DNA from 3 places in the Streptomyces angustmyceticus genome. Region 3 is predicted to be linked to each of the others. Evidence: predicted binding sites of a transcription regulator. Region 3 holds the regulator's gene; each other region holds the start of a gene.
The links. The regulator HrcA, encoded in region 3, represses chaperone genes, less so after heat shock. The targets are predictions, from matches to a motif close to TTNGCACTCNGNNNNNCNGAGTGCNAA.
Positions count from the first base shown of each region.

Region 1: a site for HrcA is predicted at 926-952, ahead of K7396_RS21440 (FmdB family zinc ribbon protein). Genes of this name have one in related genera too.
Region 2: a site for HrcA is predicted at 905-931, ahead of groES (co-chaperone GroES). Genes of this name have one in related genera too.

Region 1 covers NZ_CP082945.1:4,757,355-4,759,617, forward strand. The annotation lists gene K7396_RS21435 (S-methyl-5'-thioadenosine phosphorylase) at 1-445, opposite strand, end outside; gene K7396_RS21440 (FmdB family zinc ribbon protein) at 561-914, opposite strand; gene K7396_RS21445 (MFS transporter) at 1,027-2,263, opposite strand, start outside.
Region 2 covers NZ_CP082945.1:4,586,627-4,588,889, forward strand. The annotation lists gene K7396_RS20700 (FtsW/RodA/SpoVE family cell cycle protein) at 1-565, opposite strand, end outside; gene groES (co-chaperone GroES) at 1,077-1,385, shown strand; gene groL (chaperonin GroEL) at 1,521-2,263, shown strand, end outside.
Region 3 covers NZ_CP082945.1:5,484,634-5,486,896, reverse strand. The annotation lists gene dnaJ (molecular chaperone DnaJ) at 1-595, opposite strand, end outside; gene hrcA (heat-inducible transcriptional repressor HrcA) at 596-1,612, opposite strand; gene K7396_RS24450 (MBL fold metallo-hydrolase) at 1,807-2,263, shown strand, end outside.

The DNA of each region.
Region 1 (2,263 bases), 730 kb from region 3:
TGAGAGCGGCCTGCCGGCCGGTGGGGCAGTACGGGTCGGCGAAGGTCAGGTGGACGACGTTGGGGGTCGTCCCGTCGGGGAGCGGCTCGCCGTCGAAGTAGGTCTGGGGACGGGACTTGGTGCGGTCGACGAGCTGGTCGGGGACCAGCAGGGTGCCGGGGCCGTACTCGGGGCGCAGGCCGCCGACCGCGCACGGGGCGAGGACCTGGCGCACGCCGAGCGAGCGCAGTGCCCAGAGGTTGGCGCGGTAGTTGATGCGGTGCGGCGGGAGGTGGTGGCCGCGGCCGTGCCGGGGCAGGAACGCGACCCGGCGGCCGGCGATCTCGCCCAGGAACAGCGAGTCGCTGGGGCGCCCGTAGGGGGTGTCCACCGTGATCTCGGTCACGTCGTCGAGGAAGGAGTAGAACCCCGAGCCGCCGATTACACCAATCTCCGCGTCAGCCATGCCGGTCACACTATCGGGGGACGGTGGCCCGGAGGGGGCGGGCGGCGGAGGTGAAAGGAATCCGTAAGGCAGCGGGCCCCGCCGTCGGTGACGGCGGGGCCCGGAGAGCTGTGGGTCAGGCGGCGGAGCTGGTGCCCGAGGTGGTGCCGGACGACGAGGCGGCGGCCGGCGCGGAGGACTTGCTGTCCGAGCCGCCGGACGAGGAGCCCGTCGAGCCGGCGGAGCCCGAGGAGTCCGACGAGGACGTGCTCGACGCGGAGGAGTTCTTCGCGGGGCTGCTGCTGGACGACGAGCCGCGGCTGTCGTTGCGGTAGAAGCCGGAGCCCTTGAAGACGATGCCGACCGCGGAGAAGACCTTCTTGAGGCGTCCGTTGCAGGCGGGGCACTCCGTGAGAGCGTCGTCGGTGAACTTCTGCACCGCCTCGAGGCCCTCGCCGCACTCGGTGCACTGGTACTGGTAGGTCGGCACTTGTCTTCCTCCTGGCACTCTCACTCGATGAGTGCTAACGACGCTCCATATTGCAGTATTCCCGCCCGTCAGTCCACCGTGATCGCGCGACGGTGACCGACTCCACGTCCGTTCAGGCGCGTGCCAGCTCCCGTTCCCGGTCCTCGGAGCCCGCCGGGACCAGGTCGTCCACGCCGTATCCGGGGCCGTCGGCGGACGCGGCCGACGCGGACGGCAGCAGGTGGGCGCGGAGCGCCAGCAGCACCGTCAGGGCCAGGGCCGTGCCGGCCAGCGGCACCAGGAAGCCGGTGCTCGGCCCGAAGCCGTCCGCGAGCTGGCCGGCCGAGGTGGCGGCGGCCGCCTGGCCCAGCGCGACCGCGCCGGTCAGCCAGGTGAACGCCTCGGTGCGGGCGGCGGCCGGCACCAGCGACTCGACCAGCGTGTAGCCGGTGATCAGGGCCGGGGCGATGCACAGGCCTACGACCAGGCCGACCGCGCCGAGCAGCGGCAGTGCGGTCACCGCCCACAGCGGGGTGGTGGCCAGCGCCAGCAGCCCGTAGGCGACCAGCAGCCGGCGCCGCGGGCCGACCTTCCAGGAGACGACCCCGCAGGCGATGCCGGCGAGCATGTTGCCGCCCGCGAAGATGCCGTAGAGCACGCCGTTGATGCCGGGCTGCCCGATGTGCTGGGTGAACGCGGTCAGCGAGACCTGCATCCCGCCGAAGACCGAGCCGATGCCCAGGAAGGCCACGATCAGCACGCGGACACCCGGGACGGACAGCGCCGAGACGCGCGCCCGCTCGCCGGCCCGCGCCCGGTGCACCGCCGGCTGGCTGCGCCGCTGGGCGGCGAACAGCAGCCCGCCGGCCAGGGTCAGCACGGCCTCGGCGACCAGACCGGCCGCCGGGTGGACGCCGGTGCACAGCGCGGTCGCCAGCACCGGGCCGACGACGAAGGTGAACTCGTCGGTCACCGACTCGAAGGCGGCGGCCGTCGGCATCAGCGGGCTGCCGCCGAGCCGGGCGGCCCAGCGGGCCCGCACCATCGGGCCGACCTGCGGCGTCGAGGCGCCCGTGGGGACGGCCACCGCGAACAGCGCCCACAGGGGGGCGTGGGCGAGGGCGAGGGCGATCAGCGCGGCGACGCCCGCGGCGTGCACCAGGACGCCGGGGACCAGCACCGCGCGCTGCCCGAAACGGTCGGCGAGCTTGCCGCTCTGCGGGGCGAACAGGGCCATCGAGACGCCGGTCGTGGCGGAGACCGCGCCCGCGGTGCCGTACGAGCCGGTGGTGGATTCGACGAGCAGCACGATGCCGATCGTCAGCATGGCGAAGGGCTGCCGGGCCAGGAAGCCGGGCAGCAGGAATGTC
Region 2 (2,263 bases), 900 kb from region 3:
AGAACACCGAGATCATGATCTTCACGAACTCGCCGGGCTGCAGGGACAGCGGCCCGAGCAGGATCCAGCGCTTGGCGCCGTACATGTCGGCGCCGAAGAAGGCCGGGGCCATCAGCAGCACCAGCGCGACGACCATCGTCAGGTAGATGTAGCGCTGCAGGACGCGGTGGTCGCGCAGCACCAGCAGGATGACGATGCAGACCGCCACCCCGATCACCGTCCACACCAGCTGCCCGCTCGCCGCCTCGGCGATCTTGAGCCGCGGCGTCTGCGCGTAGGTGAGGTCGAGGCGGTGCAGCAGCACCAGGCCGACGCCGGTCAGCAGCGTCGCCAGCGGCAGGATCAGCGGGTCGGCGCGGGGCGCGTAGCGGCGCAGGACCAGATGCGGCACCAGCGCCACGAAGAACATGCTGACGGCGAAGCCGGCCAGTCCGCCGGGCAGCCGGCCGGTCATGGACAGGCCGGTGCAGGCGTAGCCGAAGTCCGCGATCAGCACGGCGAGGGCGAGCAGCCATGCCTCGGTGCGCCGCCGGTCCGGTGCCCGGGCGAGCGCGGCGAACGTCATGGTGCGTTCGACGTCGCTCTCCGGTCGCCGGGCCGCCCGGGGAACGCGGGTCTGTCCACGCACGGGTTTCCTCCGCCACTGATCGTCGAGGCCGCCGGCCGGCCGGGTCGTGCCCGGTTCGCCGACTCGGCAGTCGGGGAGGTAGACGAGGCAGCCCGTGGCGTGGTTGCGAGGGAACGGGAAGGTGTGTCCGATTTGATGGGAAGGTGGCCGTCTTGCGACTCCCGGTACGCCTTCGTTCCGGCCGTGCGGGGCCTGCGGGGCGGGGGTGCGGAGCCCCGGAGGTCACGGCTTCGCGGTGCCGGGCCGCCGGCGGGGAGAGAAGCGGACCTCGCCGCGCTGGCACTCCGCTTGACCGAGTGCTAACCGCGTCATAGTCTCGGCGTTGGCACTCTCCAGTGGGGAGTGCCAACACAGCGACGGGCAGGTCCGGCACCCGCGACGACGGATCCACCTGGTCGCCACCTCAGACAGTTAACCCCGTGAGATCTCCGAAGGGGGAGGTCGGATCGTGACGACCACCAGCTCCAAGGTTGCCATCAAGCCGCTTGAGGACCGCATCGTGGTCCAGCCGCTCGACGCCGAGCAGACCACGGCCTCGGGCCTGGTCATTCCGGACACCGCCAAGGAGAAGCCCCAGGAGGGCGTTGTCCTGGCCGTGGGCCCGGGCCGTGTCGAGGACGGCAAGCGCGTCGAGCTCGACGTGAAGGTCGGCGACGTCGTGCTCTACAGCAAGTACGGCGGCACCGAGGTGAAGTACAACAACGAGGACTACCTCGTTCTCTCGGCCCGCGACGTGCTCGCGATCGTCGAGAAGTAAGTCACCCGGTTTTGCCGTGATCTGCGCCCCTGGTTCCCGCGTCTAAACAACCCGGGGCAGGGGCGCAGTTCGTTTGAGCGACAGCGGTCCCCACGTCGTGGCCGAGGATCGCATTGAGAGGACTTGAAGCAACCCATGGCGAAGATCCTGAAGTTCGACGAGGACGCCCGTCGCGCCCTTGAGCGCGGCGTCAACAAGCTTGCCGACACGGTCAAGGTGACGATCGGCCCCAAGGGCCGCAACGTCGTCATCGACAAGAAGTTCGGCGCGCCGACCATCACCAACGACGGTGTCACCATCGCCCGTGAGGTCGAGGTCGACGACCCGTACGAGAACCTCGGCGCCCAGCTCGTCAAGGAGGTGGCGACCAAGACCAACGACATCGCGGGTGACGGCACCACCACCGCCACCGTGCTGGCCCAGGCCCTGGTCCGTGAGGGTCTGCGCAACGTCGCCGCCGGCGCCTCCCCGGCCGCCCTGAAGAAGGGCATCGACGCCGCGGTCAAGGCCGTGTCCGACGAGCTGCTGGCGACCGCCCGCCCGATCGACGACAAGACCGACATCGCCGCCGTGGCCGGCCTGTCCGCGCAGGACAAGCAGGTCGGCGAGCTCATCGCCGAGGCGATGGACAAGGTCGGCAAGGACGGTGTCATCACCGTCGAGGAGTCCAACACCTTCGGTCTGGAGCTGGACTTCACCGAGGGCATGGCCTTCGACAAGGGCTACCTCTCGCCGTACATGGTCACCGACCAGGAGCGGATGGAGGCCGTCCTCGAGGACCCGTACATCCTGATCCACCAGGGCAAGATCTCCTCGATCCAGGACCTGCTGCCGCTGCTGGAGAAGGTCATCCAGGCCGGTGCCTCCAAGCCGCTGCT
Region 3 (2,263 bases):
GGGTCGGCACGACCGTGCCGAAGCCCTGGCACTGCGGGCAGGGCCGCGACGTCATGACCTGGCCGAGGAAGGACCGGGTGACCTGCGAGACCTCACCGCGGCCGCGGCACATGTCGCAGGTCTGCGCCGAGGTGCCGGGCGCCGCGCCCTCACCGGTGCAGGTGGTGCAGACGACGGCGGTGTCGACCTGGATGTCCTTGGTCGTGCCGAAGGCCGCTTCGTTCAGCTCGATGTCGAGCCGGATCATGGCGTCCTGCCCGCGGCGGGTGCGCGAGCGCGGACCGCGCTGCGACGCGGTGCCGAAGAAGGCGTCCATGATGTCGGAGAAGTTGCCGAAGCCCGCGCCGAAGCCGCCCGCGCCCTGGCCGCCGTTGGCCTGCGAGAGGGGGTCCCCGCCGAGGTCGTAGACCTGCTTCTTCTGCGGGTCCGACAGCACCTCGTAAGCGGCGTTGATCTCCTTGAACCGCTCCTGGGTCTTGGGGTCCGGATTGACGTCCGGGTGCAGCTCGCGCGCCAGCCGGCGGAAGGCCTTCTTGATCTGGTCCTGCGAGGCGTCGCGGCCGACACCGAGGACCGAGTAGTAATCCGTGGCCACTTACGACTCCGCGAGGATTTGTCCGACGTAACGTGCCACTGCGCGTACCGCTCCCATCGTTCCGGGGTAGTCCATGCGGGTCGGTCCGACCACGCCGAGTTTGGCGACTGCCTCGTCGCCCGAACCGTAGCCGACCGTGACGACCGATGTGGACGCCAGGCCTTCGTGGGCATTCTCATGCCCGATGCGTACGGTCATGCCCGAGTCCTTGGCCTCCCCGAGCAGCTTGAGCATCACCACATGCTCCTCGAGGGCCTCCAGCACCGGCCGGATCGTCAGCGGGAAGTCGTGACCGAAGCGGGTGAGATTGGCGGTGCCGCCGATCATCAGCCGTTCCTCGGTCTCTTCCACCAGAGTTTCCAGCAACACCGACAGCACTGTCGAGACCGTGCCGCGGTCGTCCTGCTCGAAGGACTCCGGGAGATCCTGCACCAACTGCGGCACATCCGCGAACCGGCGGCCGACGACCCTGCTGTTGAGCCGCGCCCGCAGATCCGCCAGGGACGTCTCGCCGAACGGCGCCTGGCAGTCGATGAGCCGCTGTTCGACCCGCCCGGTGTCCGTGATCAGGACGAGCATCAGCCGGGCCGGGGCCAGGGCCAGCAGCTCGACGTGCCGGACCGTGGACCGGGTCAGGGACGGGTACTGGACGACGGCGACCTGCCGGGTCAGCTGCGCCAGCAGCCGGACGGTGCGGCCGACCACGTCGTCGAGGTCGACGGCGCCGTCCAGGAAGTTCTGGATCGCCCGCCGCTCCGGGCTGGACAGCGGCTTGACGCCGGCCAGCTTGTCGACGAAGAGGCGGTAGCCCTTGTCGGTCGGGATCCGCCCGGCGCTGGTGTGCGGCTGGGCGATGAACCCCTCGTCCTCCAGGGCCGCCATGTCGTTGCGGATGGTGGCCGGGGAGACCCCGAGCCGATGGCGTTCGGTGAGCGCCTTGGAGCCGACCGGCTCCTCCGTCCCGACATAGTCCTGGACGATGGCACGCAGCACCTCCAGCCTGCGTTCACTGAGCATCCCGCGCACCTCCAGTCCGGCCGTCCGCCGTCTCGTCTCCCCTGGCACTCACCCGGGCCGAGTGCCAGACCTTGAGCCAGTGTACGGCCGGGTAGCACGGGCGCGGCAAGGGCCGCCGCACGGAGCACCCGCCCGATGACCGTGTTCGGCCGATCTGTCGGGCAACGCTATCGCGATGGCGCTAGCGTCTCGGTATGCACAGTGCTTGGGAAGAGGCGGGTTGGGAACGACTCGGTGACGGTGTCGCCAGGCGCCGGATGCCGGGCTGGGACGAGACGATCGGGGTGATCGCCGGCAGTACCGGAGTCATGATCGTCGACACCGGCGCGACCCTGCGCGACGGCGCGGACCTGCGCCGGACGATCCGCGGTGTGCTGGGCCGGGAAGTGACGCATGTCGCGCTCACCCACCCGCATTTCGATCATGTCCTGGGCACGGCGGCCTTCGCGGGCGTCGAGGTGTTCGGCGCGGCCGGCCTCGGCGAGCTGCTGCGCCGCGGCAAGGACGAGCTGCGCCACGACGCGGTGCGGCAGGGGGTCGCGCCCGCCGCCGCCGCGGAGGCCGCCGACCTGCTCGTCGCCCCGCACCACCAGGTGCACGGCCAGCTGACCGTCGAACTCGGCGACCGGCAGGTGCTGCTCGCCAACGTCG